DNA from 4 places in the Alteromonas sp. 07-89-2 genome. Region 3 is predicted to be linked to each of the others. Evidence: predicted binding sites of a transcription regulator. Region 3 holds the regulator's gene; each other region holds the start of a gene.
What was found. The regulator sigma-54, encoded in region 3, starts transcription at its own class of promoters, with help from an activator protein. The targets are predictions, from matches to a motif close to GTTGGCACGNNNNTNGNNT.

Region 1: F0261_RS18150 (flagellar basal body rod protein FlgF) is a predicted target of sigma-54. The motif match lies at 5,101-5,119, and genes of this name have one in related genera.
Region 2: F0261_RS15530 (DUF2884 family protein) is a predicted target of sigma-54. The motif match lies at 2,576-2,594, and genes of this name have one in related genera.
Region 4: F0261_RS17375 (EF-hand domain-containing protein) is a predicted target of sigma-54. The motif match lies at 6,338-6,356, and genes of this name have one in related genera.

Annotation. Positions count from the first base shown of each region.
Region 1 is NZ_VTYM01000036.1:6,783-15,014, forward strand. It holds gene flgK (flagellar hook-associated protein FlgK) at 1-629, opposite strand, end outside; gene flgJ (flagellar assembly peptidoglycan hydrolase FlgJ) at 646-1,596, opposite strand; gene F0261_RS18135 (flagellar basal body P-ring protein FlgI) at 1,657-2,769, opposite strand; gene flgH (flagellar basal body L-ring protein FlgH) at 2,792-3,472, opposite strand; gene flgG (flagellar basal-body rod protein FlgG) at 3,484-4,272, opposite strand; gene F0261_RS18150 (flagellar basal body rod protein FlgF) at 4,319-5,062, opposite strand; gene flgE (flagellar hook protein FlgE) at 5,288-6,673, opposite strand; gene flgD (flagellar hook assembly protein FlgD) at 6,688-7,374, opposite strand; gene flgC (flagellar basal body rod protein FlgC) at 7,406-7,828, opposite strand; gene flgB (flagellar basal body rod protein FlgB) at 7,831-8,232, opposite strand, start outside.
Region 2 is NZ_VTYM01000024.1:102,030-110,261, forward strand. It holds gene F0261_RS15520 (sodium-dependent transporter) at 1-534, shown strand, start outside; gene F0261_RS15525 (NAD-dependent epimerase/dehydratase family protein) at 649-1,461, opposite strand; gene F0261_RS15530 (DUF2884 family protein) at 1,628-2,458, opposite strand; gene F0261_RS15535 (hypothetical protein) at 2,805-2,996, shown strand; gene F0261_RS15540 (mechanosensitive ion channel family protein) at 3,072-4,409, opposite strand; gene F0261_RS15545 (acyltransferase) at 4,413-5,306, opposite strand; gene F0261_RS15550 (acyltransferase) at 5,303-6,217, opposite strand; gene fghA (S-formylglutathione hydrolase) at 6,331-7,173, shown strand; gene F0261_RS15560 (bifunctional diguanylate cyclase/phosphodiesterase) at 7,251-8,232, opposite strand, start outside.
Region 3 is NZ_VTYM01000023.1:120,852-129,083, reverse strand. It holds gene F0261_RS14990 (KpsF/GutQ family sugar-phosphate isomerase) at 1-666, shown strand, start outside; gene kdsC (3-deoxy-manno-octulosonate-8-phosphatase KdsC) at 667-1,215, shown strand; gene lptC (LPS export ABC transporter periplasmic protein LptC) at 1,212-1,790, shown strand; gene lptA (lipopolysaccharide transport periplasmic protein LptA) at 1,759-2,313, shown strand; gene lptB (LPS export ABC transporter ATP-binding protein) at 2,316-3,041, shown strand; gene F0261_RS14965 (RNA polymerase factor sigma-54) at 3,115-4,596, shown strand; gene hpf (ribosome hibernation promoting factor) at 4,627-4,914, shown strand; gene ptsN (PTS IIA-like nitrogen regulatory protein PtsN) at 4,928-5,371, shown strand; gene rapZ (RNase adapter RapZ) at 5,456-6,301, shown strand; gene F0261_RS14945 (HPr family phosphocarrier protein) at 6,301-6,573, shown strand; gene mgtE (magnesium transporter) at 6,748-8,106, shown strand; gene F0261_RS14935 (response regulator transcription factor) at 8,158-8,232, opposite strand, start outside.
Region 4 is NZ_VTYM01000031.1:59,347-67,578, forward strand. It holds gene F0261_RS17350 (response regulator) at 143-508, shown strand; gene F0261_RS17355 (chemotaxis protein CheX) at 505-1,089, shown strand; gene F0261_RS17360 (sensor histidine kinase) at 1,089-2,417, shown strand; gene F0261_RS17365 (MBL fold metallo-hydrolase) at 2,487-3,518, opposite strand; gene F0261_RS17370 (DNA polymerase II) at 3,820-6,189, shown strand; gene F0261_RS17375 (EF-hand domain-containing protein) at 6,492-7,070, shown strand; gene F0261_RS17380 (AMP-binding protein) at 7,439-8,232, shown strand, end outside.

The sequences.
Region 1 (8,232 bases), on a different contig from region 3:
ACTGTTATTCCCATGATTGAAGCGAGCTCGTCTATCGCTTGATCTCTCTCATTAAGCAATGCGCTAGGCTGGTCGCTAGTATTGTTACCATTGGCAATAACAATATTGCGGTTTAGATCGCCAATGTTGCCAATCAAGGTGTTCGCTCGGTTCACCATCGACGTGAACTCTAGGTTTAATTCTTCTTCTTTCTCCAACATATAATCAGAAAGTGTCTTCATTCGTTGGTACAAAGACTCAGATTTCCCTAACACTTGGTCGCGAGACGCTAGGTTAGTAGGATCGTCAGCAGCTGTTTGCAACGCAGCGAAGTACTCGCTCAATCCTTGGGAGATGGAGTTAGCCTCACTCGCTAATAGATTGTCAATGGCCGTTGTTTTACTAGAGAATGCCTCAAGCTCGCCGACAGAAGTAATGTCCCTGCGCAATTGGTTTTGAGCAAATACGTTGATGATACGTTCGGTATTGCCGATCTCTACGCCGAAAACTTGGCTGTTTTGAAGCTCAGTGCGCTCGCGAACATAGCCTGGCGTGTTGACGTTGGCAATATTGTTACTGGTCGTTTGTAATAGCTTACTACTGGCGTTAACACCACTGGTCGCTAATGAGAATAAATCGACAGAACTCACAATATAATCTCCAATGCTATGGCATTAACGTGCTGAGACGATCGCTGTTATACACTGCCATTATCTTGCGCGCGTATTCAGGGTCAGTAGCGTAGCCCGCTTCTTGAAGCGCATGGGTATAGCGCGCTGCGTCAGAAGCATTCTCGACAGCATGGCTGTAGCGAGGCTGTGATGTAATAAAGCGTCCATAGTCTTCCATTGCGTCTTCTACTGACGAGTAGGACCTAAAAGCAGCCTTTTGTTTTTGCGGTAGTCCATTGTTAAATTCCAACGTGTTGACTACAGCCTGCTCTCCTTGCCATCCCTTATTTGCTTTGATGCCAAATAAGTTGTGCGAGCTTTCCCCATCCGCTTTATGGATAACGAATTTCCCCCACCCGGTTTCAACCGCGGCTTGGGAAATTATTGCTTTAGGATCCATTCCGTATTTTGCTGCCACTTTCTCAGCTATTGGCATTAGGCTCTCTACAAACTGCTCGGGACTTTCGAACATGGCATCTTTTTGTGCTGACTGGCTGCGAATAGACTGCGAAGAAAGGGCAATATCCTGCGCCTCAGCTACGTTATACACACGGTTTCTGTTAAGTGATGATAAGTCGCCGTCACTTCTGATTACACTGGCAGGCGTATAGCTATCCTCAGTTTGACCTAACTGTTTAACAATGACATCAGCGAGACCTAAACCGCCACCGGAAGTGAGGTCTGTCGCTAGCTGTTGGTCGTGCATATCACGATAAAACTTAACTTGCTGTGAATTAAATGGGCTATTTTCGTCAGCAAGGGCATCTTGCGCTTTACGCATTGACTTCAACATCATTTGCACAAATATCGCTTCAAACTGCTGGGCAGCTTCTTGCAATACCGTCTCGTCGCCCGACGCAATGGCTTCACGCATTTTGTTTATGCTGCCCATATCGTGGACATTGCGAGCCATATCAAGCTGACTTTTTGTGCTAAGTGATTCCATCGTGCTTATTCCGCTGTGACCTTATTTTTACTAACGTCTCGTAAATGCTCTTTGCTCGTTTTAAATAATAACGAGCTCTCCACGCAATGCGCCTGCTTGACGTAATGCTTCCAAAATTGCCATTAAATCGCCCGGCGCAGCGCCCACCTCATTTACCGCGCGCACAAGCTGGTCCAGAGTAACGCCTGGCTCAAACTTAAACATGCGGCTATCTGCCAAATCGACGTCAACAATCGACTGAGTGGTAACGGCAGTCTGCCCTTCACCAAACGCGTTAGGTTGAGAAACTTGCTGATTTTCAGAGATGGTCACCGTTAGCCCGCCGTGAGTAATTGCTGCTGGTAACAAGCGAACGTCACTGCCAATAACAATGGTGCCTGTGCGGCTGTTTATTACCACACGCGCTGGCGCATCTGCCGGAGTGAACTCAAAGTTTTCGAGAGTAGCCAAGAAGCCTACTCGCTGACCTACATCGCGCGGCGCGGTAACTCTTACAGATGCTGCATCAATGGGCTTAGCAATAACATAGCCATTTTCCGGCTGTGCACCTAAGCGCTCGTTGATCGTATCTGCAAGCGACTTGGCTGTTGAGAAATCTGGATAATGGAGGTTAAGCGTTAACGTGTCGCCATTGGCAAAGCCTGTTGGTACAGATTGCTCTACCATCGCACCGTTTGGAATTCTGCCTACCGTTGGCGTATTAACGACAATACGAGAGCCATCACCGCCTTGTGCGCCAAACCCGCTCACGACTAAGCTGCCTTGCGCTACAGCGTAGACTTTACCGTCAACACCGCGAAGAAACGTTTGGAGCAGCGTTCCGCCTTGAAGACTGGCCGCCTCGCCAACTGAAGAAACCGTAATATCAATGGTTTGTCCGGGTTTTGCAAAAGCAGGCAGGTCGGCGTGTACCGCCACTGCGGCCACGTTTCGTATTTTTGGCTTGGTGTTAGCGTCAAGACTGATACCAAAGTTACGCAACATGGTTCTGAAACTTTGTTCGGTAAACGGGCTTTGTTCACCCGTTCCAGGCAAACCTACAACAAGACCATATCCCACTAACTGGTTACTACGTACGCCTTGAATACTCGCTACATCTTTAATGCGCTGCGCACCTGCCTGTAAAGATAAAAGCATTGTGAAAACGGCTAATACTACTGAAAACAAACGCATGTTCACTCTCCTATCCTAAAACCTAAAGAGGCCACCAAGCAGAATCAAAGAACTTGGTTAACCAACCCTTTTCTTGTGCTCGCGCAAAACTTCCCGTACCCGAATATTGGATACGCGCATTTGCAACCTTAGTGGACACGATTTCATTCTCGGGACTAATGTCTGCCGGACGAATGATGCCGGTAAGACGGATATATTCATCGCCCTGATTCAGGGTTAGCCACTTTTCGCCACGAATAACAAGGTTGCTGTTAGGAAGTACGTCGACCACGGTAACGGAGATAGCACCGTTTAAGCTGTTGCTTTGGTTAGCTGTGGCATCACCGGAGAAATCTCGGGATGAACTTATTCCCAATTGTACGGACTCTCCGCCAATATTTATCGCTTGCCCAGCAAGCCCGGTAATAGGGTTAAGATTGACGTTTGAATCTTTCGCTGTGCTAGTGTCGGCTGATTTGCTCGCTTGGGTATTCTCGCTTAACGTTACAGTGATGATGTCACCGACTCTTCTTGCAGTAACGTCAGAATATAAGTTGTTAGCCAGCTGCGAACGAAAAAGCGAGCCATCCTCTACTACCGTTTCACGCGGGTAATCTGGCACTACCGGTGCAAACGACGGGTCGTTTGCCTGAACGGGAGGCTCGTTTGTACTGGCGCAACCGCCAAGTATCAGAAGTGCAGCAGATAAACCTAAAATACGCATGATGCTACCTACTAAAGTTGCTGAATAACCTGACCAAGCATTTGGTCGACCGATGAGATAACCTTTGAGTTCATCTCATACAAGCGCTGGCTTTCGATAAGGTTTACTAACTCTTCGGTCACGTTTACGTTAGAGGTTTCCAACGTGCCTTGTGAGATATAACCCAAACCTTGCAGACCAGGGATCCCCTGAATAGGCGCACCGCTTGACGCTGTCTCTACATAAAGGTTTTGTCCGGTTGGTTGTAATCCGGTTGGGTTAACAAAGTCAGAAATATTAAGCTGACCGAGTACCTGCGGTTCAGCTTGGCCCCGTATGCTCACACTAATTTCACCATCTTGAGAAATTGTGATTTGTTGCGCATCTTCGGGAATAGCCACTTCAGGCTGAAGCAAAAAGCCCGCGCCAGATGTAACAATTTGGCCTTGGTCGTTCAGTGAAAACTGACCATTTCTTGAATATGCTATGGTGCCGTCGGGCTGCAATATTTCAAAGTAACCACGGCCTTGAATTGACATATCAAGAGCGTTTTCAGTGGTTAACAGGTTACCTTGCGTGTGTGCTTTTTGAGTAGCAACGACCTTCGAGCCTGAACCAAGCATAAGCCCAGAAGGTAGCTCTGTGTCAGCAGACGAACGACCGCCTGGCTGATTGATATTCTGATAAAGCAAATCTTCAAACACCGCGCGGTCTTTTTTAAAGCCCACTGTTGATGCGTTTGCTAGGTTGTTAGACACCACTGCCACATCGGTCTGTGCGGCGTCTAGTCCGGTTTTACTTATCCATAGTGCTGGATGCATGATAACCTCCGACGTTGCTCATAGGGCAACGGTGATAAAAATTCTTTTACAGGATGCGTAGTAGCTGATTACCGCGAGTATCAAGCTCTTCTGCTTGCTTCATCATTTTGACTTGAAGCTCGTAGTGACGCTGCAGACTTATCATGTCCACCATTTCGTCAACCGCATTGACGTTGGAACCTTCAAGCATGCCCGACATTACTTTTACGTTGGCATTGGCTGGCGCTATTGAGCCATCTTCCATTCTAAATAAGCCGTCGTTCCCACGTTCCATGTCTGCATAGTTTGGGCTAACTAATTTAAGTCGCCCCACTTCTTCAATAACATTGGCAGGGGCACCTAACTGTCTCATTGACAACGTACCATCGGCCGCAATATTGAGATTATCTAAAGGAACAGGAAGGAATATTGGCCCATTGTCACCAAGCACGACGCGATCGTGGATATCTGTCAAAATTCCGTCATCGCCCAACTTGAAATTTCCATCACGCGAGTAAGCTTCTTGACCATTTTGATCTTGTACAGCGAACCAACCATCACCTTGAATGGCTACGTCTAAATCGCGGTCTGTTTTAATCATTGGGCCCGACTCGTAATTATTCGACGGGCTTTCTGTCATGGAAAACACACGAGTCGGCAAACCTTCGCCGTAGGCCGGCATTGACCTTGCCTGCTCTAACTGCGCTCTGAATCCCGTTGTCTGTGCATTAGCCAAGTTATTGGCCCTAATCCCTGTTCCTAGTAGGTCTTGGGAGGCGCCACTTGCTGAAATATAGAGAAGTTTGTCCATGACTGACTTTTGACTCTGATTAAACCTTAAACAAGATTTTGCAAAGGCAGTGCCAATCTGTGGATATTTAGTGCAATTGAAAAATAAGGGCGGTATTGAATTGATATATATAGAAAAATAAAAAAGGTCGCATTGTTGCGACCTTTCTAAATCGGGTCAAATAGGTACAGTTTTCCGCGCCTAAAATTTGCCGCTTAGCAATCTGCTAATGTAGCTTACTGCAAACTATCGAATGTTAAGGATAGTCTGGTTTAGCGAGTTGTTCACTTCAAGCGCACGCGAGTTTGCCTGGAAGTTACGCTGAGCGATAATCATGTCGATGAGCTCAGTGGTAAGGTTAACGTTAGCTTGTTCTAGCGCCGAAGAGTTAATTTCGCCGAAAGTACCGGTTGTTGCTTCACCCGCTAGTGCCTCACCTGAAAGAATACTTTCCTTCCACTGAGTACTGCTCTCTTGAGTTAGGCCTTGTTCATTAGAAAAGCGAACCAAAGCGACACGAACAATAGGTTCAGACGTACCATTAGAGAACGTTGCACGAACCAAGCCATCCGGACCAATGTCGATACCTGTTAATCGACCTACAGGTAAACCGTCTTGTTCTAGTGAAGTAACTTCAAACGCAGAGGCGAACTGAGTCGGCTCATTAGGCGTCGCGTTATTAACATCGAGGTTGAAATCAATGCTTATTTGCTGCGTAGGATCTGAGCCATTAGCAAGAATACCTGCGCCTAACGCTTCTGTTTGCATTTTGAAATCAAGTGTAGGTAGGCCATCAGGCGTTTCCATGCCAGCAAAATCACCGCCTTGAGAGAAGATAAGTTTAGATGCTGTTACGGCGTTACCAGTGTTACCACCGACACTATTTACTGCTGTTGCTGGGTCTGTGTCATTACCCGCTGAATCTGTCATATCAACTAGCGTGTCATCAATTGCAGTAGCAACATACCACTCATTATCAACACCCGGTGTCGCATCCTTTATGAAGTAATAGGTCATTACGTGACTATCACCTAACGAATCGTAAACGGTTACCGATGTTGCCGCGTTGTAGGTAAGCGGATCTTCAGGGTCAAAATCTTGTGGATCTAGGGCTGCATCACCAGCAGGCAAGTTCATTCGAATGTCAACTTCTGTGGTTTGTGCGGGAGAACCCGAAGAGTCTGGAATACGCACTGGCTCAGTAGTACTAAGTGCTACCGAGGCACTTGTACCATCAGAGTTAACGGGGAAACCCAATAAGTTATCGCCATTACTGTTAACCACGAAATTGTCGCTATCTAACTTGAACTGACCCGCACGTGTGAACGAGAAGTCGCGAGACGTAATTTCAGGTACTGTCGCAAAGAAACCATTACCCGTGATCGCCAAATCAAGCGAGGTATTGGTAAACTGAAGGCTACCTTGAGAAAATTGCTGAGCAACTTCTTGAGTGAGTACACCGTCACCTACTTTAGTTTTACCACCTGAAAGCAGTGATGCCGCATAAACATCGCCAAATTCAGCGCGAGATTCTTTAAAGCCAACTGTATTTACGTTTGCGATGTTGTTGGCGGTTACATCCAAATCTTTTTGTGCGGCTGAAACGCCACTCAGTGCAATATTAAAAGACATTATTGATTCTCCTACTAACTGCCGATTTGAATGACGTCATCAAGATTGATACTGACATCACCATCCAAATTCAAAATTACGCCTTGACCACTACCAGCCAAGCTTACACTTCCAACATGGCGATTAACGGCGGTATTCAGCTGAACACCTTCTCCATTCAACTCGCCAGTGGCACTGATAACATATTCACCCGGTGCCATCTGGTTGCCATGCTTATCTTTGCCATCCCATTCAAACTCAATGTTGCCAGCGCTTTGTGTGCCTGCATCAATGGTTTTTATGACTTCACCAAACTGGTTCTCAATAGTGATCGTCATATTCTGAACTGTTTTTTCATTCACGATGACACCCGAAATGCCATCGCCTTCATTGGCCATATAACCCACGTTACCTTGAACCAGCACGTTTTGCCCGATAAGACTAGAGGCTTGTAACGCTTGATTCGATGTCATTGAAGCTGCAAACGACTCAAACTTTTCGTTAAGCTGGGAAATACCGTCGGCCATCGTAAATGATGTCATCTGCGCTACCATTTGATCGTTATCAACGGGTGCAGTGGGATCCTGATTGGCTAACTGCTCAGTTAACATTGAGAAGAAATCTTCCTGGGTTAACTGCTGCTCGGTGCCGTCAGCTATTTTGACGGTTTCCTCTTGCCAATACAGATCAGTATTTAAGCCAGTATTGTTTATGGTATTCACTGAGTAATCCTCACATTATTCAAGCGGCAAGTTACTGCCCTTGACCTAGCTGCAGTACGCGACGGAAAATACGCTTTGTGGTGTCCGCAACCTGCACGTTAGTTTCATACGCTTTGGACGCTGACATCATATTTGCCATCTCTTCCACAATGTTCACGTTGGGTTTATAGATGTAGCCGTTTTCATCTGCCATCGGGTTGTTAGGTGAATACTCCACTTGCAAAGGAGCATCACTTTCTACAATACCCTTTACTTGAACACCTGCACCTTTTGACTGATCGCGCATTGCATCTTGCAACGCCGTAGCGAAAACTGGATGGCGAGCTCGGTATGTTTCGTCATAGCTGCTGCTAACCGAGTTAGCGTTGGCAATATTACTTGCCGTAGTATTAAGACGTACATTCTCCGCCTCCATACCCGTACTCGAAATTTGCATTACATTAAATAAACTCATGACTACTGACCTCCTGAGCTAAGCGCTTTTTTCATGCCTTTAATTTTTCCGTTCAAAAATTCTAGGCTGGCTTGGTAGCGCAATCCATTGTCTAAAAACCGATTTCTTTCCGCTTGAACTTCAACCGTGTTACCGTCGCCAGTGTCTGGTTGTGTTGGGATGCGGTATTGCATGTCAAAGTTTGCCGCTACTGACGTAGAATTGCCGCTTAAGTGGCGATCATTTGTCCGCACCATTCCTGAAGAAGCGTGATTGGCTGTACCACCAGATGCTTCTCGCATAGCCGACTGCATTGCTTTATTAAAATCAATGTCCCGCGCTTTATAACCAGGCGTGTTTGCGTTCGCTAGATTTCCAGAAATCACTTCCATACGCTCTGTGCGTATAGTGAGTGCTGACTCATG
Region 2 (8,232 bases), on a different contig from region 3:
ATCTTTCTAGCGTTACAAGACTCGATTGGATATATGGGCGCATCGATTGTCGCTAGCTTGTTCTTCTTATTAGTGTTCTTTGCGGCAATTACGTCGCTAGTGTCTATTTTTGAAGTACCTGTTGCGGCGCTTATGGATGAAAAAGGTGTAAGCCGTAAATGGGCGCTTGGGTCGCTAGGAAGCATTATGATTTTGCTAGCCATCCTAAGTGCGTTGTCATTCGGTAAAGTTGATATGCTTACGTCGTTTATGCACTACGCTGGCGCAGATAAATCACTATTTGATGTCATTTACGATGTGTTCTACGACACGATTTTGCCTTTAAACGGCTTGCTAATTTGTTTGTTTGTTATTTATCGTTGGAAGAGTGCAAACTTCAATGCTTCTTTGGAAGAGGGCAGCAGTGGTTACAAAGGTAGTTGGTTTGAAAAATACGTGGATATATCGCTGAAAACCTTTATTCCACTTATTTTACTCGTGATTTTTGTAAACACGGTAGCGGTAAAATACTTCGGGTTGAGCCTATTCGGATAGTCAGGTTTTACATGAAATGACGTGAGCTAGCAGCGAGCTCAACTTAAAAACGGCAAGCCTAAAGCTTGCCGTTTTTGTTTGTGTCAGAGTATGTATTTTCACTAAGAGTAAAGCCTAAAACATGCGATAGGGGTCACCGTACACAGGCGTTACATTTAGCCTTGCCCAGCTTTGTGCGGCGTCAATCACCTTGCCAGCAGGTTCTGCTTCAGTATCAGAAAAGTGCGGGGCATCAATATCCATCGCCTTCGCTGCATCCACGTAATAAATACCGCGCTTAGGGTGAGACAAGCTGCAAAGGTGAATAACATCGTTAAGCGGCTTGCCACAAATGATGGTCGTCAACGCAGATACAATGTCGTACACATGTACAAGGTTTATTCGCTTATTTCCTGCATCTAACTGTTTTCCACTTAACGAGCGGGCGGGGTGGCGGTCTGGGCCTACTAAACCGGCTAGGCGAACAATACTGATATCAACCTGACCTCGTTTAGACAATAAATAGTCTTCAATAGTCACGTGGGCTTTGGCCGAGGCTGTTTGCGGCTGTGTAGTGCTGACTTCGGACACTACCTCATTTGTTGCATCGCCGTAAACCGACGTGGTGCTGATAAACACAATATGCGCTACCTTTACATTGATGGCTGCGTCTATCAACTGCAGCATATTGTTGGTGTATGACGCGAGATCTGTGTTTCTCCTGCCAGGGGGAATATTTAGCAACAAGGTAGCGTTTGGCAAGTAGTTACAAAGCGCTGATGTATCTTCGCCTAGGGCATATTCAATTGCGGTGATACCTTGCTCTTTTAACGCGAGACGTTTCTGTTGGCTTCGAGTGGTACCAACAATATTGACCTTACCTGAAAGTGCTTTGCCCACATAGCTGGCTAACCAACCGTAGCCACTAATTACTACATTTTGAGTCATCGATTAAATACCCCTTTGTTTATGGCTTAAGAGTACATTAATTGAAGGGCGGTTGTCGTTAACTGTAAAAATGAAAAACCGACTGGGTTACAGTCGGTTTTCTAAGGTGAGTGGTTAGAGTTGTAAGTCGTTTCGCTCTGCGCGTTTAGTTCGCTGAATTTTCCAACTACATTTTCATTTCGTCGTTGTGGTCATGGTGGTTGTCTTGATCAATATCTAGCAGGTTCAAGTCATCTAGCCCAGATATGGATGCCTGCATCTTGCCTTCGGCATAATCCGCTTTCTTCAGTACCTTACACAATGCATCACCTTTTTCTTCTAGCGCAGCCGCTTGGCTTTCTAAGCGATATTCTAAATCTTCACCCCAGCGCTCCATCTTTTGCTCAAACTCAGACATATCACCGCCTTCCCACAACATTTGTGTTCCTACGGCGATAAGAATTCTACCCATAGACTCACTGATTAAAGACTCAATTTGCGCTTCGAATTCTTGCTCCCAGCTTTCGTCAAACCAACCTGGCTCATCGAATTTAGTTGAATCAACGCGAATATTGCCTGCGTCATCATAGAATGAAGTGTTTAGTTTGGTTTCAAGTGAGTCGAACAGTTCACGAAAATCATCACCCATTTGATCGCCGCCTAACAGTTCAGTAAATACTTCAGTTACTGCCACATTGGCAATTTGCAGCCCTTCACTGGCGATATTCAAGGTCATAGGGATGGCGATATCAATGTTGTTGTAATATTCACTTACCCAGCGCTGTTGTTCGCTGTCAAGCGATACTGGTTCGCCGTTAATGGTCATATTGTGATGGGAGTCAATCGTCATCACTGAGCCATTGTCCATCTGTACCGTTAGGTCACCTTGGTAATATTGAATATGACCATCAAGCTCCATGTCACAACTGTTGTTTTGAAAGCTGCTGTCATGCGCAAATGCGTGGCCGCTCATTAAAGCACTGGTAAGGGCAACTGAAAGTAATAGTTTCTTAGACATTGTTTATTCCTTAATTTACGTGTGACGCGTTAACGAAAGTGCTCGAAGCAAACTGCAATGCGTTGTAGTGTCACTGTCAGATAGACGCTAACGATACTCGCTGTTATACCTAAGGTAGAGCAATGGCCTTGCCAATATTTAAAGTCTATATCTTTCAAATGGTTAGTGATATTTGATGATTTCTTTATGCTCTGCTAAATACATTATTTAGTGAGATTACCAACTAATTAGTAGTTTTGACTAAGATCAATTAATATCAATAGCGGTACATTTAAGCCAATCCAAGCATGGTTAAATCTTATTTATTGGTGCATAATACCGCCAATATTTTTAAGGGGTTATCACAATGGCTGATTGGATTAATGCAATTATGTTTGGTGTTACGCTAATTGCCTTTACGCTAGGGCTAAGCAGCATCGTTATGGGCTTTATGACTGCTAAAGCAGGTGCTGAAGGTATGCAGGAAAAAATCGAGTACGGTTTTTTTGGCGTTACTGGTTTAGTACTTTGCTTACTGATGGCCTACGCATTGGCTTAAGCGATAAGCATTAAAAAAACCGGCTATCTCAGCCGGTTTTTTTTCGTCTTGAACAAGTCTTTATTCATCACTGCCTTATCGATTAGGTTCGCTCTTCTCCTGAGCATCTTCAGGCGCATTGTCGCTTTCAGGACTGTTTCTATAAGCGCTTTGTTCGCGATGGGCAAGCAGCGACAAATGTCCATCACGTTGATAAGCGCGTAAATCGAACAAATCCAGCATAGCCATAACGTGGTCGAAAATATCCGCCTGTACTTTTTCGTACCTCACCCATTCCTTTTGTGCGCTGAAACAGTAAATTTCTAAAGGTAAACCAAGCTCATTAGGCGGTAGTTGCCTAACCATTAGGGTCAGTTCTTGGTTTATATCCGGGTGCTTGCGCAAGTATGCCTCTAAATAAGCTCTAAAAGTGCCGATGTTGGTAAGGCGACGGCTGTTTAGCAGATCCGACTCATCAATGGAGTAATCTCGGTGATAAGCGCGGAGCTCATTTTTCTTCTTATCGATATATTCGTTGATATAGCGAATTTTCGAAAAGCGCTCTAGCATATCGTTGTCACAAAGTTTAATAGAGTGCACATCAATATAAATGGCGCGCTTAATTCTGCGTCCGCCAGACTCTTGCATACCGCGCCAGTTCTTAACTGCTTCTGTAGTAAGGCTGTAAGTCGGCAGCGTAGAAATGGTTTTATCCCAGTTCTGTACTTTGACGTTGGTAAGGCCTATCTCGAGTATTTCACCATCTACTTCATACTTAGGCATGGCAATCCAGTCGCCTGTATTAAACATGCGGTTAGCGGCTATTTGAATGCCGGCAACAAAGCCCAGAATGGTGTCTCTGAATATCAATAGTAAAACTGCGGCAATGGCGGTTAAGCCAGACACAATAAGTAGCGGGCTTCTGTCTACAATCAAAGAAATACTTAATAGTATGGTGATGATTGCAAAAGCGAGCTTAGTGACTTGAATAAAGCCAGTGATAGGTGCGCGTTTAGCAAGCGCTGAGGCGTTATAAACGTCTTCCACTGTGCTCAACATGGCATATAAGGCAAGAAGGCCGCTATATAGCATGTATAGCTGAGCGCTCTTTATCACCATACCGTGCATCACGGCTTCATCGCTAATAAGTACTGGTGTAGTTAGGTAAATAAACAGGGCAGGAAACAGGTGCATTAAGCGACGGAAAAATCCGTGCTGCTGCAAGGCGTTGTCCCAGAGATTATTGGATTTGTATACCCAACTGGCTATCTGGGGGCGCACCAATAGCCTTGCGATAATATAGATTATCGCCGACACCACTAAAATACTACTTAGTGCGATGACGTTATACAGCGGATCTTCAGTAGTAAGATTCGGGAAAATATCATTAACTATGTGAATAAAGTTATCGCGTACTGAAGCACTGACTTCCATTAATTACGACTCCAACATTTTCTTTATACGGTTGTCTTTATTTTCCCATAGACCGTTCAACCAGTTTTGGAAATAAAGACGAAACTCAGACTCAGTGCGTTCTGAATGCTGTTGTAATTCAGGTACCGGCGTAACGTTCACATCGATCACTATTTTTGTCATCTGACCGCTAAGCATTGCCATCATAGGATGACGCTTATTTTCTGGGTAGAGCAGTGAGATATCTAACACGTTGGTAAATAATTCGCCCATAGCTGAGAGTGTAAAGGAAACGCCGCCGGCTTTGGGGGGCAGGAGGTTTTCATAGGGACTTTGCTTTGACAGATGCTTCAACGAAGTAAATCGAGTCCCCTCTACAAAGTTAATGACCGTTGTGGGCACCGTTCTAAACTTCTCACAATACGCTTTGGTGGTTTCGAGATCCTTTCCTTTTTTCTCTGGGTGCTTTTCTAAATAAGCACGGGTGTATCTGTGCATGAACGGCATATCAAGCGCCCAGGCACCCAGTCCGACAAATGGCAGCCAAATAAGCTCTTTCTTAAGGAAAAATTTGGGTGCAGGAATGCGGTTCGTTGCGAATTCAATGAGCAGAATAATGTCGAGGTAGCTTAAATGATTGGCAATAATCAGATACCAACGGTCTTTTGACAGTTCGCCGTGTACCGAACACTCAATATCGACGCGGTTGAACAAGCGTATCATGAGAACGCTGACCCGTCCGAAGCTAAACATTAGCCCGTGCATCACTTTATTCCATGCCGTTCTTATCTTTCCGTTAGGCATAATAAGTTTTACCAAGCCCAGTAAGATAATTAGGCCTCCCCACAACGCAAGATTGAGGATTTGTAGTGAAGTGTGTAATACGAAAATAAAAGGAGCGAGTACTGCGCGAATCATAATGGTTTCTGTGTTGCGTTTAGTGAATCTAAAAGTTGATCTTTGGCATGCCAGCGCTCATTCAACCACGTCTGAAAACGGGCTCGAACTTGCGGATCATCAAAATAATCGTCGTTGAAAATGCCGTTTTCCATAATGTCTTTGATGGGCATTACGTTGATATTCACACGAATATCACGAACCTTACCACTAACAAAGTCCCAGAAAGACGGTACGCCGTTAGGGTAATCAATTGTGACATCAATAAGCTTATGCAAATGATCGCCCATCGCAGACAAAACGAATGCTATGCCGCCTGCTTTAGGCTTAAGTAAATGAGTGAAAGGCGAGGCCTGCTTGTCGTGCTTGGCTTGCGTAAAGCGGGTGCCTTCAACAAAATTCATAATACTTACAGGCTTATTTCTAAATTTCTCACACGCTTGGCGCGTGGTTTCCATATCCTTTCCTTTCAAATGTGGATTTTTAGCCAAAAATGATTTGGAATACCTGCGCATAAATGGAAAATCGAGTGCCCACCAAGCCAGACCTAAAATGGGAACATAGATAAGCTCTTTTTTGAGGAAAAACTTCAAAAATGGGATTCTTCGGTTAAATACACGTTGAAGAACTAAAATATCGACCCAAGATTGATGGTTAGCAACAACGAGATACCAATCATCTCGAGTGAGTTTTTCTAGTCCGTTTACTTGCCATTTGGTGCGTCCGCTGATGCGCTGATTCAGGTTATTAACGCCGATCCACGCAGTCGCGCATGCGTCGAGTAAATAAGAAATGAATCGTCGCCACGGCGCAAAAGGTATAAGTTTAAAAATAGCCAATATAAAAATAGGCGTTGACCACACTACCGTATTGACGAAATAGCAGATGACCGAAATAGTGCCAACAATATGATGCAACAGTGCTTTTACCATTGTACTTACCTCAAAAATTAGGCGCTTAGTGTAAACGAACTTGATCTAAAATCCGATAGAGCCTTTACTGATTCCACAATAAAGGTGCAAATTTACGTATTTAAGGAGCTGAAATGGAGCTTATTGGCGAAAATAGAGCATTCGGGGGACGGCATTTACGCTATACCCATAAAGCTGAAACAACACAATGCGATATGACCTTCGCAATTTTTCTTCCCCCTTTCGCCTCGAAAGAAAAGCTAGTGCCCGTGCTTTACTGGCTGTCAGGGCTGACATGTACCGACCAGAACTTTATGCAAAAAGCCGGTGCAATGAAGCTAGCGGCGGAATTAGGTATGGCTATTGTAGCGCCCGATACATCCCCCCGTGGCGAGAACGTTCCAGACGACGAAGAAGGATCTTATGACTTTGGCCTTGGGGCAGGCTTCTACGTTGACGCTACGCAGGCGCCGTGGGATAAGCATTACAAAATGTATAGCTATATTGTGAACGAGCTACCTGCGCTTATTGAAAGCGAGTTCCCTGTAACCAAAGAGCGCGCTATTAGCGGTCACTCCATGGGCGGACACGGTGCTTTAGTTATTGGCATGCGTAATCCTAATAAGTTTGTATCGGTATCGGCCTTTAGCCCTATCTCAAATCCTTCAGATTGTCCGTGGGGCGAGAAAGCCTTAGATCGATACTTAGGCGATGACAAGGCAGCATGGCAGGATTACGACGCCTCGTTGCTATTAGCAAGCAAAACACACAGTGTACCTCTGCTAGTAGAGCAAGGGACAAAAGATGAGTTTTTGCACGAGCAGCTGAAACCTCAGTGTCTTGTTCATGCTGCGCAACAGTCAGATACGCAACTTACGCTTAACATGCATGAAGGTTACGATCATAGTTATTTCTTTATTGCATCATTTATTGAAGAGCACTTGGAGTTCCATGCAGGACATATGGGGCTAATTTAAGTGTAGAATAAAAGCTGTAAAAAAGCCGGATCGTACTCCGGCTTTTTTGTTTATGGCTGATGAGGCTTTGCTTAAGCTTACTTTAGCTTTTGCGCTAAAGTTATAAATTCAGGTATGGCAACGGGGCGCTGATATAAGTAACCCTGACCATAAGCACACCGATGATTTTGCAAAAACTGTTGCTGCTGTTGGGTTTCAATACCTTCTGCAATAATCTTAATGTTTAAGTTGCTCGCCAGTCCAAGAATAGCCTGAACGATAGCTTGGTCGTCGGTGTTTTTCTCAAGTTCACTGACAAAGGAGCGGTCAATCTTAAGCTCATCGATAGGCAGTTTCTTCAGATACACCAGTGAACTAAAACCTGTACCGAAATCGTCAATCGACACGGTGATCCCCATTGCTCGAAGCTCGTTGAGTAATACTGAAACGGTATCCAAGCTTTCCACAAACACGCTTTCGGTTAACTCGATAGATAAGTTTGAGCCGGGGAGTTGGTGATCTTCCAATGCGTTTTTAATTTGGTTTAGTAGTGCTAAATCTGACACTTGGCGGCCAGAGATATTAATGGCCAACCTAATGTCCAAATTAGAGGCCTTTAACGCTTCTATAGCATCACAAGCTTCATTAATAAGCCACTCGCCGAAAGGGAAAATGAGTTCACTTTTTTCAGCAAGAGGAATGAACACTTCTGGGGAAATGAACTTGCCTTCCGGCGTTATCCATCTTGCCAAAGCCTCGCATTTAACAATTTTGCCAGTCTCTAAATCGACAATAGGCTGCAAAAAGAGTTTGAGTTCATTGTTTTCGATGGCAGAACGTAGCTGACTCTCAAGCTCGCTAATTGCATGATGTTGTTTGTGTAGTTCTTCACTGTAGGTAAGTGCCACATTGCGACCTTGGTATTTAGCGGCCTGCAAGGCGATGTCAGCACATTGAAGAAGTGATTCGGTTGACGGGCAGTGTCGGGGGAAGTTTGCCTCGCCAATATTTATGCCTAAGTTCGGCTCGCTGCCATTGAGAACGGTATAGGTTTGAGTGAGCTTTTTGACTAGCTGCTCA
Region 3 (8,232 bases):
ACTAACGAGCTAGTTAACTTATTGCCCGTAGTTAAGCGCTTAGGCATACAGGTGGTCGCCATGACCAACAGTGCTTCCAGTTCATTAGGGCAACACGCAGATGTCGTGCTTGATATCAGCGTTGAAAAAGAAGCGTGTTCGCTAGGTCTTGCTCCTACGTCAAGCACAACCGCCACACTGGTTATGGGTGATGCGCTTGCGGTAGCATTGCTCGACCAAAAAGGTTTCACCTCAGATGACTTTGCGCTTTCGCACCCAGGCGGTAGCTTAGGCAGAAAACTTCTGCTTAAAGTTAGCGATATCATGCTAAGCGGCAGTGATATCCCCCTTGTCCATGCCAGTGCTTCTGTCGCTGACGCACTGCTGGAAATATCTAAAAAGGGGTTGGGTATGACAGGCGTGATAGCGGCAGACGGTACACTGACAGGCGTCTTTACGGATGGCGACCTACGACGAATTCTCGATGCCCGCGTAGACGTACACAGTGCGACAGTAGAAGAAGTAATGACTAAGGGCGGCAAGACTACCACCGCAGGTCAGCTGGCTGTAGAAGCCCTGAATTTGATGGAAACCCATAAAATTAGTGCGTTAATGGTTACTGACGATAAGCGCAAACCTGTTGGGGCTTTTAACATGCATATGCTACTAAAAGCAGGAGTGCTTTAAATGACAACCACCTTGTACACGGAAATAAATGACTCGCTTTTCGCAAAACTAGCCAAGATAAAGTTGCTGGTATGCGACGTTGATGGTGTGTTCTCAGATGGCCGAATTTACTTAGGTAACGACGGTGAAGAACTTAAAGCATTCCATACCCGTGATGGATATGGTGTAAAAGCGCTAGTGAGCAATGGAGTGAATGTCGCGGTTATTACTGGACGTCGCTCTGCCATTGTTGAAAATAGAATGAAGGCACTGAATGTTGCACATATAATTCAAGGCGAAGAGAATAAAGCAGACGCGCTTAGCGACCTGATGAAACGCCTTGAGTTAAACACTGACGAAGTGGCTGCGGTAGGTGATGACATGCCAGATACGGGTATGTACAAGCACGTTGCAGTTAAAATTGCGGTTGCCGATGCCCATCCTTACGTAGCAAAACAAGCAAACTGGATTACGACCCTTCCCGGTGGGTTTGGCGCGGTCCGAGAAATATCGGATACCATTTTGCAGGCCAAAGGGGTAGCAAATGAGATTTTTGGAGCTAGTGTATGAGCCTGTTTGGCTTTAATCGCTTAGGATTAAGTATATCGGCGCTATTTATTCTGGCGATGCTGATGTACATCCCTACGTGGATGGAAGAGCAGCCTGAAACGCAGGGGAATCGTGAAAACGATGCGCTAAAGCCCGCCTACAAAGCAAAAAATCTAACCACTACGCTGTACAATCAAGACGGTGAGTTAAATCACAAAGTATTTGCAGAGTCGATGGAGCATTACGACCAGCTTGGCTTTGTATTGTTTCAGCAACCTAAATACACCCTTTATACAGAAAACGCGTCATCACCATGGGTGGTAACCGCTGATGAAGGTACACTATACAATAACGAGCTAATCCAGCTGGAAAACCAAGTTAATATTGAGAACCAAACTGGCGATGACTTTGTCAGAAGTATATCGACCGAGTACATTCAAATTAATTTAGAAACCAAGCAAATGACATCTGACCAACCCGTTGAAATACTGGGCACCCAATATGTCATTTTAAGTAATGGGTTTAACGCGAATTTACGCACACAAGAATACGAGCTTTTAGATCATGTACAAACCACTTATTCCCCTAGCAACTAGTTTATTGCTTGCCATCGCTAGCGGTGCGGTACACGCCAGTGAAGATGACTTTTCGCAGCCCATAAAAATAGGCTCGAACACCCAGTTTATCGACGGTAAAAATAAAACCGCGTTGTACAAAGACGACGTACTCATAACTCAAGGCTCTTTGGTTATTGAAGCTGACGAAGTGGAAGTAATTGCCACTGACGGTGGTGGTCGTGAAATATTTATTGCTAGAGGAAAGCCTGCAAGCTATTCCCAGCAATTGGAAGACGGCACGCCAGTTTCGGCAAAAGCTAATGAAATACGCTATGAAGTGGTGAACCGAACGATTTCTCTTGCCGGAAACGCAGAGTTGAAACAAGACACCAGTAAAGTACAGGGTGACAACATCACGTTCGATATGATTACCGAGCAATTGCTAGCGACTGGCGGAGCAGGTAAGGATGGTGAGGGTCGAGTGACCACAGTATTCACACCTGAGACCATTCGCAAAACTTCGTCTAAGAAAGACAAAAAAGACAACGAGGGCAATGAATAGCAATGGCAACTTTGAGCGCTAAAAATCTTGCTAAGGCTTACAAGTCAAGACAGGTTGTTCGAGATGTAAGTCTGTCTGTCTCAACGGGTCAAATTGTTGGTCTTCTTGGCCCAAATGGCGCTGGTAAGACCACCACATTTTACATGATTGTTGGTTTAGTGAATCTGGATAAAGGCAAGATTGAAATCGACGACAATGAGCTAACTCATCAGCCCATGCACGAGCGTGCACGCCGCGGAATTGGCTACCTACCGCAGGAAGCCTCTATTTTCAGAAAACTCACAGTGCATGAAAATATCATGGCCATTTTGCAAACCCGTAAAGATTTAAATTCACAACAGCAAGAAGAAGAAGCAGATGCGCTACTTGATGAATTTAATATTAACCATATACGTAATAGTACGGGGATGAGTTTGTCAGGGGGCGAACGCCGTCGCGTTGAGATTGCCCGCGCTCTGGCAGCAAAACCGCAATTTATTTTGTTAGACGAACCATTTGCTGGTGTTGATCCAATATCAGTTAATGATATAAAGAAGATAATACAACATCTTCGCGATAGGGGTATTGGAATCCTTATCACAGACCATAACGTACGAGAGACATTGGATGTTTGTGAAAAGGCGTACATTGTGAGTCATGGCGAGCTTATTGCGCAAGGAACGGCGGAACAGGTTTTAAGTAATCAAAAAGTAAGGGATGTATACCTAGGCGAACAATTCAGGCTATAGTTAATGTAACCGAATTGCCATTTTTCAGTTTCGCTCTGGTATATTCAATTTAGAGCATTTAAATAAGACGTAGATGAAACCATCTTTACAGCTAAAATTTAGCCAACAACTTACCATGACACCACAGCTTCAGCAGGCCATTAAACTGCTGCAGCTTTCTACACTTGATCTTCAACAAGAGATCCAAGAAGCGCTCGATTCTAATCCGCTATTAGAAGTTGAAGAAGGTAACGACGAGCCGCAACTAGAAAAGAACAATATCGACAACGATGACAGCGGCTCTGAGGCCACTGCTTCTGCATCTAGTGACACACTAGAAGCCGGCGATGCACTTGAGAAAAACGATCTTCCCGATGAGCTGCCAATCGACAGCACATGGGACGAATACTACTCTGCTTCATCTTCGCCTGCTCCGGGTCCATCCAATGACGACGAGCAAATCTTCCAAGGTGAGACTACTGAAGATATTCAAGAACACCTTCTTTGGCAAATGCGCCTTACCCATTTCTCGGATACCGATCGCGCAATCGCTACAGCAATCATCGACTCTATCGACGAGTCAGGTTATTTAACCGTTACCCTTGATGATATTTTAGAAGCGGTTAACGATGATGATATGGAAGAGCCGATTGAAATGGACGAAATAGAATGTGTGCTTAAGCGCATTCAGATGTTTGACCCTATTGGTTCTGGCTCACGCTCTCCACAAGAATGTTTGATGGTGCAATTGCGCCAGTTTTCAGAAGACACACCGTGGCTTGCTGAAGCAAAGCAACTGATTGAAGAGTACTCTGACTTACTGAGCAGCAAAGACTATCGTACGCTTATGCGTAAAAGCCGATTGAAAGAAGATCAGCTACGCGAGGCAATGCGTTTACTGCAAACCTTGAATCCTCGCCCAGGTAGTGCTTTAGTTACTAAAGAGCCTGAGTACGTTATTCCTGATGTCTCAGTAACCAAGAAAAATGGCCGTTGGGTGGTTGAGCTGAACCCCGACAGTCTGCCTAAGTTAAGCGTAAATCAACAATACGCTGCAATGAGTCGCCGTGCCAAGAATAGTAGCGATTCACAATTCATCCGCTCACACATGCAAGAGGCTAAGTGGTTCATAAAGAGCCTTGAATCTCGTAACGAAACCTTAATGAAGGTTGCAAACTGCATTGTGCAGCAGCAAATGGGCTTTTTTGAGCACGGCCCGGAAATGATGAAACCAATGGTGCTAAATGATGTCGCAGAAATGGTAGATATGCACGAATCCACTATTTCGCGAGTGACAACGCAAAAGTACATGCATACGCCACGTGGAATCTTCGAATTGAAGTATTTCTTCTCAAGCCACGTTGCAACAGAGTCTGGTGGTGAATGTTCATCTACAGCGATTCGTGCATTGATCAAGAAATTAGTGGCCGCTGAAAAGCCTAGCAAGCCGCTAAGTGATAGCAAGATTGCTTCATTGTTGGCCGAACAAGGCATTAAAGTTGCCCGGCGAACAATAGCAAAGTACCGGGAATCGTTGTCGATCCCGCCGTCGAACCAACGCAAAAGCCTTATTTAATCGGGCTTAATAATATAAGGAAGACGAAATATGCAAATCAACCTTACTGGTCATCATGTCGAAATCACCGACTCTTTGCGTAATTATGTCGATACGAAGTTCAGCAAACTTGAACGTCACTTTGATCACATTTCTAATGTGCATGTCATCCTGAACGTTGAAAAATTAAATCAAAAAGCCGAGGCGACCGTTCATTTAAGTGGCGCTGAAGTATTCGCATCCTCAGAAAATACCGACATGTATGCGGCGATTGACAGCATGGTTGATAAACTCGACCGGCAGGTAATCAAGCATAAGGAAAAACTGAAAAAACATTAGTAGTTAATTAAGCATGGATATACAAGCCATCGTAAGTCTGGACCGCACCGAGTGTGCGGTTCAGTGTAATAGTAAAAAGCGAATTCTTGAGATCATCGCTGATATCGCTGCCAAGCAAAACGAGAACATTGATCAGGCAACGGTACTCAACAGTTTGATGGCTCGAGAGCGTATGGGTAGTACAGGCATTGGCAATGGTATCGCCCTGCCCCATGGACGCCTGCCGGGCCTCGAGAAAGTGATTGCCATTGTTGTAACCAGCACGCCAGCAATTGACTTCGACGCCCTTGACGAGAAACCCGTAGACATCTTTTTTGCGCTACTCGTTCCTGAGGAACAGACCGAAGGACACCTTCAAACGCTGGCCACCGTGGCTGGTAAACTAAGCGACAAAGAAACGATTAAAGCAATACGTCGCGCAACGACAAGCGACGATATTCTATCTGCATTAAGTTAAACATTAAGCGCCTATTAACCGTTTAGTAGGCGCCTAATTCAACAACGCGTATGTGATAAAACCAGAGTATTAGGGAGAAAGTAGGTGAAGCTGATAATAATCAGTGGTCGTTCGGGGTCTGGTAAGTCTGTCGCACTTCGCGCATTGGAAGATTTAGGTTATTACTGTGTTGATAATATCCCGGTAAACTTACTTCCCACCTTAACCCATACAGTTGTTGACGAGTACGATCAGGTTGCGGTAAGTATCGATGTGAGAAACTTACCTAAAAATCCTGACGATTTGGTAGAAATTCTAGACTACCTGCCTTCTTCGTGGTCGATGACCATTGTTTACATTGACGCGAGCGATGATGTACTGGTTAAGCGTTTTAGCGAAACACGTCGCCTTCACCCTCTCGCCAAGCTTAATAAATCGCTTTCAGAAGCCATTAAAGCCGAGTCTGCCCTACTTGCTCCTATTGCTGAACGCGCAGATTTATATTTAGACACAGATAAGCTTACCATTCACCAACTGGCTGAGTTAATTCGAGAGCGTATCCTGGGTAAGAAAAGCTCACGCCTTGTGCTTGTGTTTGAGTCGTTTGGCTTTAAGCACGGTATTCCTAAAGATGCGGATTACGTTTTTGATGCCCGCTTTTTACCTAACCCCCATTGGGAGCCCGATCTTAAACATTTGACCGGATTAGACGCACCAGTAGAAGTATTTTTGGGGTCGCAGCCTGTAGTGACCAAGTTCATTTGGCAAATTCAGAATTTAATAACGACATGGCTGCCTCATTTAGAGCGCAATAACAGAAGTTACGTAACCGTAGCAATTGGCTGTACTGGTGGCCAACACCGTTCGGTTTATATCGCACAGACCCTGTCGAAAACCTTCAGTGAAATACACCCTGATGTACAAATTCGCCATAGAGAGCTGAATCAGTAATGACTATTCAAAAAACGCTAACTATCGTCAATAAGTTAGGGTTGCATGCAAGAGCGGCGACCCAACTGGTTAAACTGGCTAATCAATTCGACGCTAAAATCATCTTAAAAAAAGGCGATAAAGAAGCAGACGCAAGCAGTGTATTGGGATTAATGATGCTTGAAAGCCATCAAGGTGAACAGGTAGACGTGATTGTGGACGGCAGTGATGCTGTTGATGCACTTGCAGCTATTGAAGAGCTTATTGAGGGCAGATTTAACGAAGACGAATAGTCTTACTTGCCCAATCCATTGACCAATTAATCAACACTTAGCGCAGTTATCTTAAAATCCTGCGCAAAACCTACGCAATTATCATGACAGACTCATCATAATTGCGATATTCTACGCCCACTTAGGCTCTATGGCCTGCATTGTTCATCTTTTAGCTTGTAGGAATAACGCCTTATGGCAGAAGCGCTTGTTTCTAAATACGTACAAACTCAGTTACGCGCACTCAACGCTGCGTTGACCAACGGTCAATTCGTATCTGTACGTAAGCTTCTGCTTGAATTACCGCCTTCAGACGTCGCCCACATTCTTGAATCTAGCCCTAGCAGAACCCGTGACGAATTATGGGAGCTCATTGATGGTGACTTTCACGGCGACATTTTAGAAGAACTGTCTGACGATGTTCGAAACGGTATCATTACAAAAATGCTTCCCGCTAATGTGGTTGACGCACTTGAAGAGATGGATACCGATGACTTAGCAGAGACGCTAAGCAGCCTTCCCGAGCCAGTATTGGCCGATATTCTAGATTCGATGGATGCACAAGATCGCGTGCGCGCAGAGCAAGCGCTGTCTTACGGTGAGGAAACCGCTGGTTTCATCATGAACACCGACACCATCACATTACGTCCAGATGTGACCATTGACGTGGTTCTGCGCTATATCCGCTTAAAAGGCGAGCTACCTGAGAATACGGATACGTTTTACGTGGTAAACCGAACTGACAACCTTGTTGGTATCGTTCCGGTTACCCGTTTACTCACCGCAGATACCGACGATAAAGTGTCTGACGTTATGGACGAGGAATCTGAAGCGATTCCTGTGAATATGCCAGACGATGAAGTGGCAAGCCTGTTCGAGCGATACAATTGGCTTTCAGCACCTGTTGTAGATGAAAACCATCGCTTAGTGGGCCGAATTACCATTGATGACGTGGTTGATATTATTCGTGAGGACGCCGAGCACTCGATGATGAGTATGGCGGGTCTTGATGATGACGAAGATACCTTTGCACCCGTTATGCAAAGTACCAAACGACGCTCGGTGTGGCTGGCGGTAAACTTAGTGACGGCGCTAATGGCTGCGATGGTGAGTGATCTATTTGAAGCAACGCTCAGCCAACTGGCTGTGTTAGCTATATTAAATACCATTGTCCCCAGTATGGGCGGTGTAGCGGGTAATCAGACGCTAACGCTAGTTATTCGCGGTATGGCACTAGGCCATGTTAACGCGAGTAACTCACGATGGCTTATCAGTAAAGAAATATCCATCGGCTTTTTAAACGGTGCCATTTGGGCGGTGCTTATTGCCTCTGTCATCGCGTTATGGAAACAAGATTACATGCTGGGCGTAATTATTGCCTTTGCCATGATGGTAAACATGATTGCAGCTGCTTTAGCGGGCGCAACCTTACCTATGATCATGAAGCGTCTTAAGATAGACCCTGCCCTAGCTGGCAGTGTTATCTTAACTACGATAACCGATGTAGTGGGTATTTTTGCTTTCTTAGGTACTGCGACGCTGTTTCTAATTTAAGTTAATTTTGAACTCTCATGCCTGATAGGGCATGGGTGAGCTAAACAACACTCATGCAATAAGCGCTTTCGCTATATATCCATTGACGTTCAGCTTGTAACCCACACCCCAGACGGTTTCTACTAG
Region 4 (8,232 bases), on a different contig from region 3:
CTGTCATATACTCATTCTAAAGCGCCACTGCTCAAAGAATACGCTGATTGGAAAATTTTTACGGTATTGTTGCAGTAACGCTAAAGTTGCACATACTTTACTAAAAAGGCATCGCATCAAATGCCGCTCTAGGAGGCTGTAAATGTCAATTTCTGTATTAGTAGCTGATGATTCTAAGTTGTCGAGGCGTAGTGTGATTCGCTCACTTCCGCAAGATTTAGAGTATGACATCACCGAAGCAACGAACGGGCAAGAAGCCATAAATGCGCTGTCAGAAAGTGAATTTGCATTGGTACTTTTAGACCTAACCATGCCAGAAGTTGACGGCGTTGGTGTGTTGGAATTCTTGCACCAAAGGCCCGACGCCCCAAATGTAATTGTGATTAGCGCTGACTTTCAGCCAGAAAAACAGAAAATTGTCATGTCTCTGGGGGCAAAGCGCTTTTTACGCAAACCGCTTGATAAAGAAGAATTAGCAATGTCGTTGTTTGAGTTGGGGTATCTATGAGCATTGTACTACCACTAGACGAAGAGCAAAGAGATGCCCTTCAAGAACTCCTAAATATTTCCATGGGGCAAGCGGCTAACTCTCTTGCGCAGTTAATTGAAACCAAAATTGATATTTCTATCCCAAAAATCTCAGCGGTTACTCCCACCCAGCTTTACAGTCTTTTATTTGAAACCGAAGACGCTTTCTATACCCGTCAGTCTTTTTTAGGCGACGTACACGGCGAAGTGATGTCTGTGCTATCTCAAGCTGGATTGAGTGAGGTCGCAACGTTAATGGATTACGATGAACCATTAAGCAGAGAAGACATTCAAGAGATTATCTTGGAGCTTTGTAACATTTTGGCAGGTGCGTGTTTGGCTGGTCTTTCCGACCAGTTGGAGCTTACCACTAACTTGAACATGCCCACGTTATTCTTGCCCGATAAAGCGAACTTCGATGAGTTGCAATGGCAGCACAGCTTAGTGATGGAAGTGCAGTTTATTATCGCGATCTCGTCGTTTAGCATGCGCGTTGTTTTCTGCTTAGACGATGAATCTCTTGCACGCATGAAAGACACATTGGATGAGTTACTCGCATAATGTTTGAACAACTGGTAGGTAAATTACCAGTCGGAATTGGTATAGTCGATGAGAGCTTTAAGGTTGTTTATCTAAACGACTTCTTTTTAGATCGACTTCCTCACAATATGCGCGACTGCTATAAAGAAACGCCAGTTGTTGAGTTATTTCAAGGACAAGGTAAGTTTCTAAAACGCAGACTAAAGTCAGTTTTTGTACTGCAGCATCCTAGCTTTAGCTACTGGGAACAACGCCCCCACATCTTTCCGTTTAAGAGCTCTCGCCCTATAACGGGTGAAGAAACACAGATGTATCAAAACATGGAAATCTTGCCCATTAAAGACAAAAACACAGGGCAAAAATTGGCGTGTATTTTTCTGCAAGATGTGACCGCCCAAGCTAGCTATTTTAGAGCCCAGCAAAAGCTTTCTGAAGCTTTGAAGAAAGAACACGAAGCGCAAAAAAAGTTAATTCGCAAACTCGATACCGCACAGAGCCAGCTAATTCAGGCTGAGAAAATGGCTTCTACTGGTCAGCTAGCGGCGGGGATCGCCCACGAAATTAATAACCCTATTGGTTTTGTGAGCGCTAACCTCAATACACTTGAGCAATACGCAACTCACCTTATTGCGATCTGTGATGGCGTTCAGGAGCAACTCGAACACTTCACCGACGAACTTAAAGAGCAGGTCGACGCACTGTTTGAGTCTAATCACTACGACTTGTTAAAGGACGATATTACTGAGCTAATTGCCGAATCGACAGATGGTCTTACCCGCGTAAAAGACATCGTCGAAAACCTTAAGAACTTTTCGCTGGAGACTACCGAAGGTGTGCAGATAGTAGATATCTGCGCCGTGTGTCACCAGCTGATCACGCTTATTTCCGCCCAGTACAGCACGCCCCAATATAAATTTGAATGTGAATTAGAGAAAGTGGAGGTAATGGGAAACTCTGGGCCGCTGAAACAGGCGCTAATGAACGTCATGATAAATGCAGCGCAGGCCATAGAAGATAGGGGCTTCATTAAACTTACTGTGCTCGATTCACCTACGTTGGTGACCATCAAAATACTGGACTCGGGTTGCGGTATTCCTACGAAACATCTAAAGCGAGTCTTTGAACCCTTCTTTACTACAAAGCCCGAAGGGCAAGGCCAAGGGCTGGGCCTTTCTGTGGCTTACACCGCCATCGAACAACATCAAGGTAAAATATCTATTAGCAGCAAAGAGGCAAAAGGAACCGTGGTAGAGATCACCATTCCGAAACAGCCTGCAGCACAGCCCCCGTCCAGTGAAGATAATGAAGAGAATAAAGAAAACGAAACGGAAAACTCTCAAACGGCCTAGAAAACAGATAGCCCAGTACAGAGTAGGACGTTGTTAATCCTCACTCTGTTTGTATGTCCTCTGACTGAACTAACAAGCAAGCTTTTTTACTTCACAGGCTTTAAATGTATACACACCCTTGCTGTTTAACGTCCGCGAAATGACTCCTTCATTAAGCAAGTAATTAAGGTGAGACAAACACTCTGCTACTGCAAACACCATGTTGCGACTAGAGAGCTTGCGCTTAAACATAACCGGTAATAACTCTACGACCGTTTGAGGTTGCTCGCAAGCATTTAACAGTGCTTTTAGGTGCTCGTGATGATGAGCAATAAGCGAATCTACTCGCTCATGCAGGCCGATAAAGGGTAGCTTGTGAGCAGGTAATACTGTCGCATCTTTGGGCAAATTCTTGAATTGCGGCAGCGTAGAAAGGTAGTCGTCTAAGGTGTTGGCATCAGGCTCTGTTGAGTAGGCGCCAATGTTTGGCGTGATAATCGGCAAAATATGATCGCCTGATATGAGAATATTTTTTTGCTTATTGTAAAGGCACGCATGCTCAGGAGAGTGGCCGCGGCCAATGATGATCTGCCATTCATTACCGCCAAGCGACAGCGTCATACCATGTTTTAGACGGGTGTAGCTAATGGGTAGTGGTGAAACAACGCTGCTGTAGCCATTGCCTTCACCAGAAGTAAGCTTTGCGATCATGGATTCGTCTAAACCTGCTCGCTGGTAATATTGCACATCCCGCTCATTCGTTGCGCCATTTCTTCCTGCCGCAAACGCTCTGGCAGTAAAGTACTCAATTTGAGACATATAAAAGGGGACGTTATACGTGTCGGCTATCCAGCCCGCTAACCCTACATGATCAGGATGTAAGTGCGTAACGATGACACCAACTATTGGCCCGTCTAATTGCTTGAATATACGCTCCCACAGCGCTTTGGTGGTGGACGTTCCTATGCCAGTATCAATGACCACCCAACCGCCTTCACCGCGGATCAGATACAAATTTATGTGGTCAAGTTCAAATGGGAGCGGCATTGTTAGCCAAAGAACACCATCGGCCACTTCTATTAGCTCGCCCGGCTCTACCTGTTTATCGAATAGATATTCCATATCGCCCTCACCTTTTCTATCGTGCATGGTCTAACGTGCACAAAGACTGTACGTTTTCGTTTTAACTCGCGCTGCTTACAAAAACAAACATATCTGTCGAATAGAGATCTATAGGAGTAGGTGATAACAAACGTTATACTAAGCCTACTGCCGTTTCTCGTGCACAGTGGTAGCGCATTTTTATTGCACCTTTGCGCCAGTTATTGAACAGATAACGGTAATGCGAGTTTATAAAACGTACACGCCCATGAGGCTATTTAAAGAAATTAACGTCAACAAAGCCGGTTAGTAAATTAGATTCATGTCAGCCTCAACAATACAACAAGGGTTCATACTCAATAAAAGTACGTTTACCCGGCGAGGCAAGGTGTATGTTGAGCTATGGGTTAAAACGCCCAGTAGCACCGCTAGGTTAATTTCTTCACCCCAATACCCCACTTGCTTTGTATCTGTTGATCACGCCAATGATTTACGCAATATCGCCGAGCGTATTTCTGCAAAGATCAGTATTTCAGATGACGGGTTTCACACGCTGGAACAAGTTCCTGTTGCGACGGTAAAAACCGCAACCGAATCACACATGCATCAGCTTCGCCAGCATGCGCAGGAAAGCAGTATTGTATTGTACGAAGCCGATATTCGCGTTGCCGATCGCTACTTAATGGAGCGCTTTGTGTATGGCGCGGTGGAATTCCTGGCCCCGCAAGATTTCGACGATACGCCTCAGATCGTTATAGAAAATGCGCAAATCAGACCCTGTCAATTCAGAACCACATTTACATCGCTAAGCATAGACATCGAATGCAATGAGCATGAAGAACTCTTTAGCATTGCGTTAGCCGGTGAAGGACTCAACGTTGTGCTGCTTTTATGCCCGCCACGCTTTGTTGGGCAAACATTGCAGGGACAAGAAGACAGCGCGTACGAGCTCATTACCGTTGAATCAGAAAAAGTACTGCTTGAAGCATTTTTTTCTTATCTTACATCCTACGACCCAGATATCATTTTAGGCTGGAACGTTAAACAGTTCGATATGGCGGTACTTGAACGCCGCGCTAGGGCTAACTCGCTAAAGTATGCTATCGGCCGCCATGGCAGAGAGGCTTCTGTAAGACAGTGGGAAGATCAAACCCTCGTTGATGTGCCAGGACGATGCGTCATTGATGGTATCGAAGCACTAAAAACAATGACTTATCAATTCGAGTCGTTCTCGCTCGATCACGTATCTGAAGAACTGCTTGGCGAAAATAAGCTTATTCAGGCTGCCGACAAGCTTGAAGCGATAAAGCGTCTTTATCATAGCGACCCTGTTGCACTCGCTAACTATAACTTTAAAGACACGGAACTGGTCAATCGCATTCAGGATAAAACCCAATTTATCGATTTTCTGGCGCTGCGCAGTATTCTTACCGGCCTAGATATGAGTCGCCCCGGAGGGTCAGTGGCCGCGTTTTTAAATGTGTACTTGCCTAAGCTTCACCGCAAGTCTTATGTCGCGGGGGTAAGACCTGAAAATGGAGGCTTGGCTAGTCCGGGTGGTTATGTCATGCGTTCCCAGCCAGGTTTATATAAAGACGTTTTAGTCCTCGATTTTAAGAGCCTATATCCTTCCATCATTCGTACATTTAAAATCGACCCGTTAGGACTTGCAGAAGGGCTTAAGTCTCCTGACACGGCGATAGAAGGTTTTAAAGGCGCAGTATTTAGCCGCGAATCTCATTTTCTACCTTCCATCATTGAAAACCTATGGCTGCAGCGCGACGAAGCCAAAAAACAGAATGACGCACCGCGCTCTCAGGCCATCAAAATATTAATGAACTCCTTCTATGGTGTGCTTGGTAGTGGAGGTTGCCCTTTCTACGATCCTCGCCTGGCTAGCTCAATCACATTAAGGGGTCACGAGATTATGCAAACCACTGCGGGTTGGATTGAAGAACTAGGCTATACGGTTATTTACGGCGATACCGACTCAACATTTGTTCATGTAGAAGGGAATGATGCACTGGGTACGCCCCCAGAGACTGGACTTGAGCTCGCTAGCATTATTAATCGAAAGTGGACAGAGTTACTAAAAAGTGAGTTCGACATTGATTGCCACTTAGAAATTGAGTTTGAATCTCACTTTTCTACGTTTTTTATGCCGACGATCCGAGGCTCTTCCGAAGGCAGCAAAAAACGTTACGCAGGAATGAAGGGCGGTGAACTTGTCTTTAAAGGCTTAGAAAATGTCCGCTCTGATTGGACGGTACTAGCTAAAACCTTCCAGTACGAGCTGTACAAAAAAGTGTTTACTGGACAGCCTGTTGAAGACTACATAAATAGCACGATAGCAGCGATAAAGTCCGGTGAAATGGATCACGCTTTGGTCTATAAAAAGCGGCTGCGAAAGCCTTTGTCGTCGTATACCAAGTCGCTGCCTCCCCACGTAAGGGCAGCGCGATTAGCCGACGAGTACTATAAAGAACAGGGGTTGCCACTTCGCTATCAGTTTCATACTACCATTGCTTATGTTATTACAGTACAGGGCCCTCAAACCGCAGAAACCGCCACGGCCCCCCTTCAATATGACCACTATATTGAAAAGCAAGTCCAACCCATTGCCGATAGTATCTTGCCTCTTATTGGCCTGAATTTTGAGACAATAGCGAACGATCAACTCTCGCTGTTTTAATCTCATTAATGGGGTTCTATCTATATCTGAGATCAGCTTAAGTTTGACGTATGAAGATCTTGCAAACACTGCGACAATTTAACATAGCAATAACATTGAAATCCTTGCCTTAAATTTTTATTACCTCACTAAATCAGTTAGTTATGCATTTGGCACATTCAATGAATAATGAATTACGTAAGTCATTAGCGGTGTCAGATTGAAACTTACTTCCAATCTGCACCTATGTTGAGGTCTGTGGACCTAGTGGTTAGGGCAATTGAGCGCCCAAGTTCACTGTAAAAGCCAGAAGGAATTTGATTATGAAGATCACAAAACTAAGTATGATTACCAGTGCTGTTATTGCTGCAACACTATCTGCTTCAGCAGTAGCAGGCCACCACGAAGAGAAGATCTCGATGGGATTTAACGCAATGGATAAGGATGGAAACGGCTATATCGTCGGTTCTGAGTCTTCTGGCGTTATTGACAGTAAGCTTCTCGCAAAAATGGATACCGATGGTGACAGCATGATTAGCCGTGTTGAATTCAACAAGTTTGTTGATGAAAAACCATCAATGTTTAGCGACGACATCATTACTCAGGTGAAAACTGAAGGCACCAATGACGCTCTACTCTCGGAAAAGGGCAACCCTGAATTATTCTCTAAAGCAGACAGTGAAATGATATCAGAGAAGAATAAGGAGCTTCGTACTGAAATGTCAGCCACAGCCGACAATAAGTTTACTGAAATCGATGTAGACAGCGACGGTAAGCTTACAGCCGAGGAGTTAAAGGTTGCACATGTCGAAGGTGACTTTGAGATGATGGACGAAAATGGCGATTCTTACGTTACCCGTATGGAATATCGTGCCTACTTCGAAGGTATTGAGTCTGAATAGACGCTCACCTCTCGTAAAGTAAAAATTTTTAGGAAGCCTCCTTCGTCGGAGGCTTTTTTGTTTCATTAAAGTCGAGAAAATTTTCTTTAGACATCAAATACATTGTCACTTTTGGTTATTACTCTCCTTTCAGCGTGTACGACGAGTCACACAAATTCATCGTTGAATAACCCCATATACGACTAACATCTTGTCGACAAAACCCGTTTGCAACAATATTGTTAATAAAGATTGAATTATTTGTTTTATTCGTTGCGTATTCAGCATTTACTGCAATTGTTGCCATTGGTTATTTGGAACCAAAAGCCGAAACAGCCAACTCTATTATTTATATATAAATCAGATGCGTACGCGCATGGAGGCAAGATATGATGGAATCAAAATTTACACCGAACTCACTACTCCCTCTTCAGAAAAGTGAGTTTACTGGCTCTGATGACGCTGAGCTGACGTCGCTCACTATCGGTCAGTATTTCAAAAATGTTGTCGACAATTATGGCGATAACCCAGCGATTATTGTAAAACATCAAGACGTTAGCTGGACCTATCAGCAGTATTGGTATGAAGTAGAACGTGTTGCTTGCGGCTTACTTGCAAACGGTGTAGAACCTGGCGACCGTGTGGGTATATGGTCTCCGAACAATATCGAATGGTCGATCGTACAGATGGCCACTGCGCGAATCGGGGCGATCATGGTATGCCTGAACCCTGCTTATCGCCCTGATGAATTAGCGTTTGCCATTAATAACGTTTCCGTAAAATACTTAGTCATGGCGCAGTCATTCAAGCAGTCAAATTACGTCGCCATGTTGAAAGAGCTTGCGCCAGAAATAGACAGCCAAGATAAGAACACACCAAAGCGTCCTCTAACGCTTGCTAAGTTACCTTCTCTTAAGCATGTATATACTATTGGCGATAAACCTGTGGAAGGATTGCAGGCGTTTTCCGCATTACAAATAGAACCAACGGAAGCGCTTAAATCTCAGCTGTTAGCGATTGAATCGAAACTTAGCCCGGATGATAACATCAATATTCAGTTCACCTCCGGTACCACTGGTAACCCGAAAGGTGCGACGTTAACTCACCGAAATATTCTAAATAATGGTTTGTTAGTGTCACAAGCAATGAGGTTTACGGACAGAGACAAGCTATGCATCCCCGT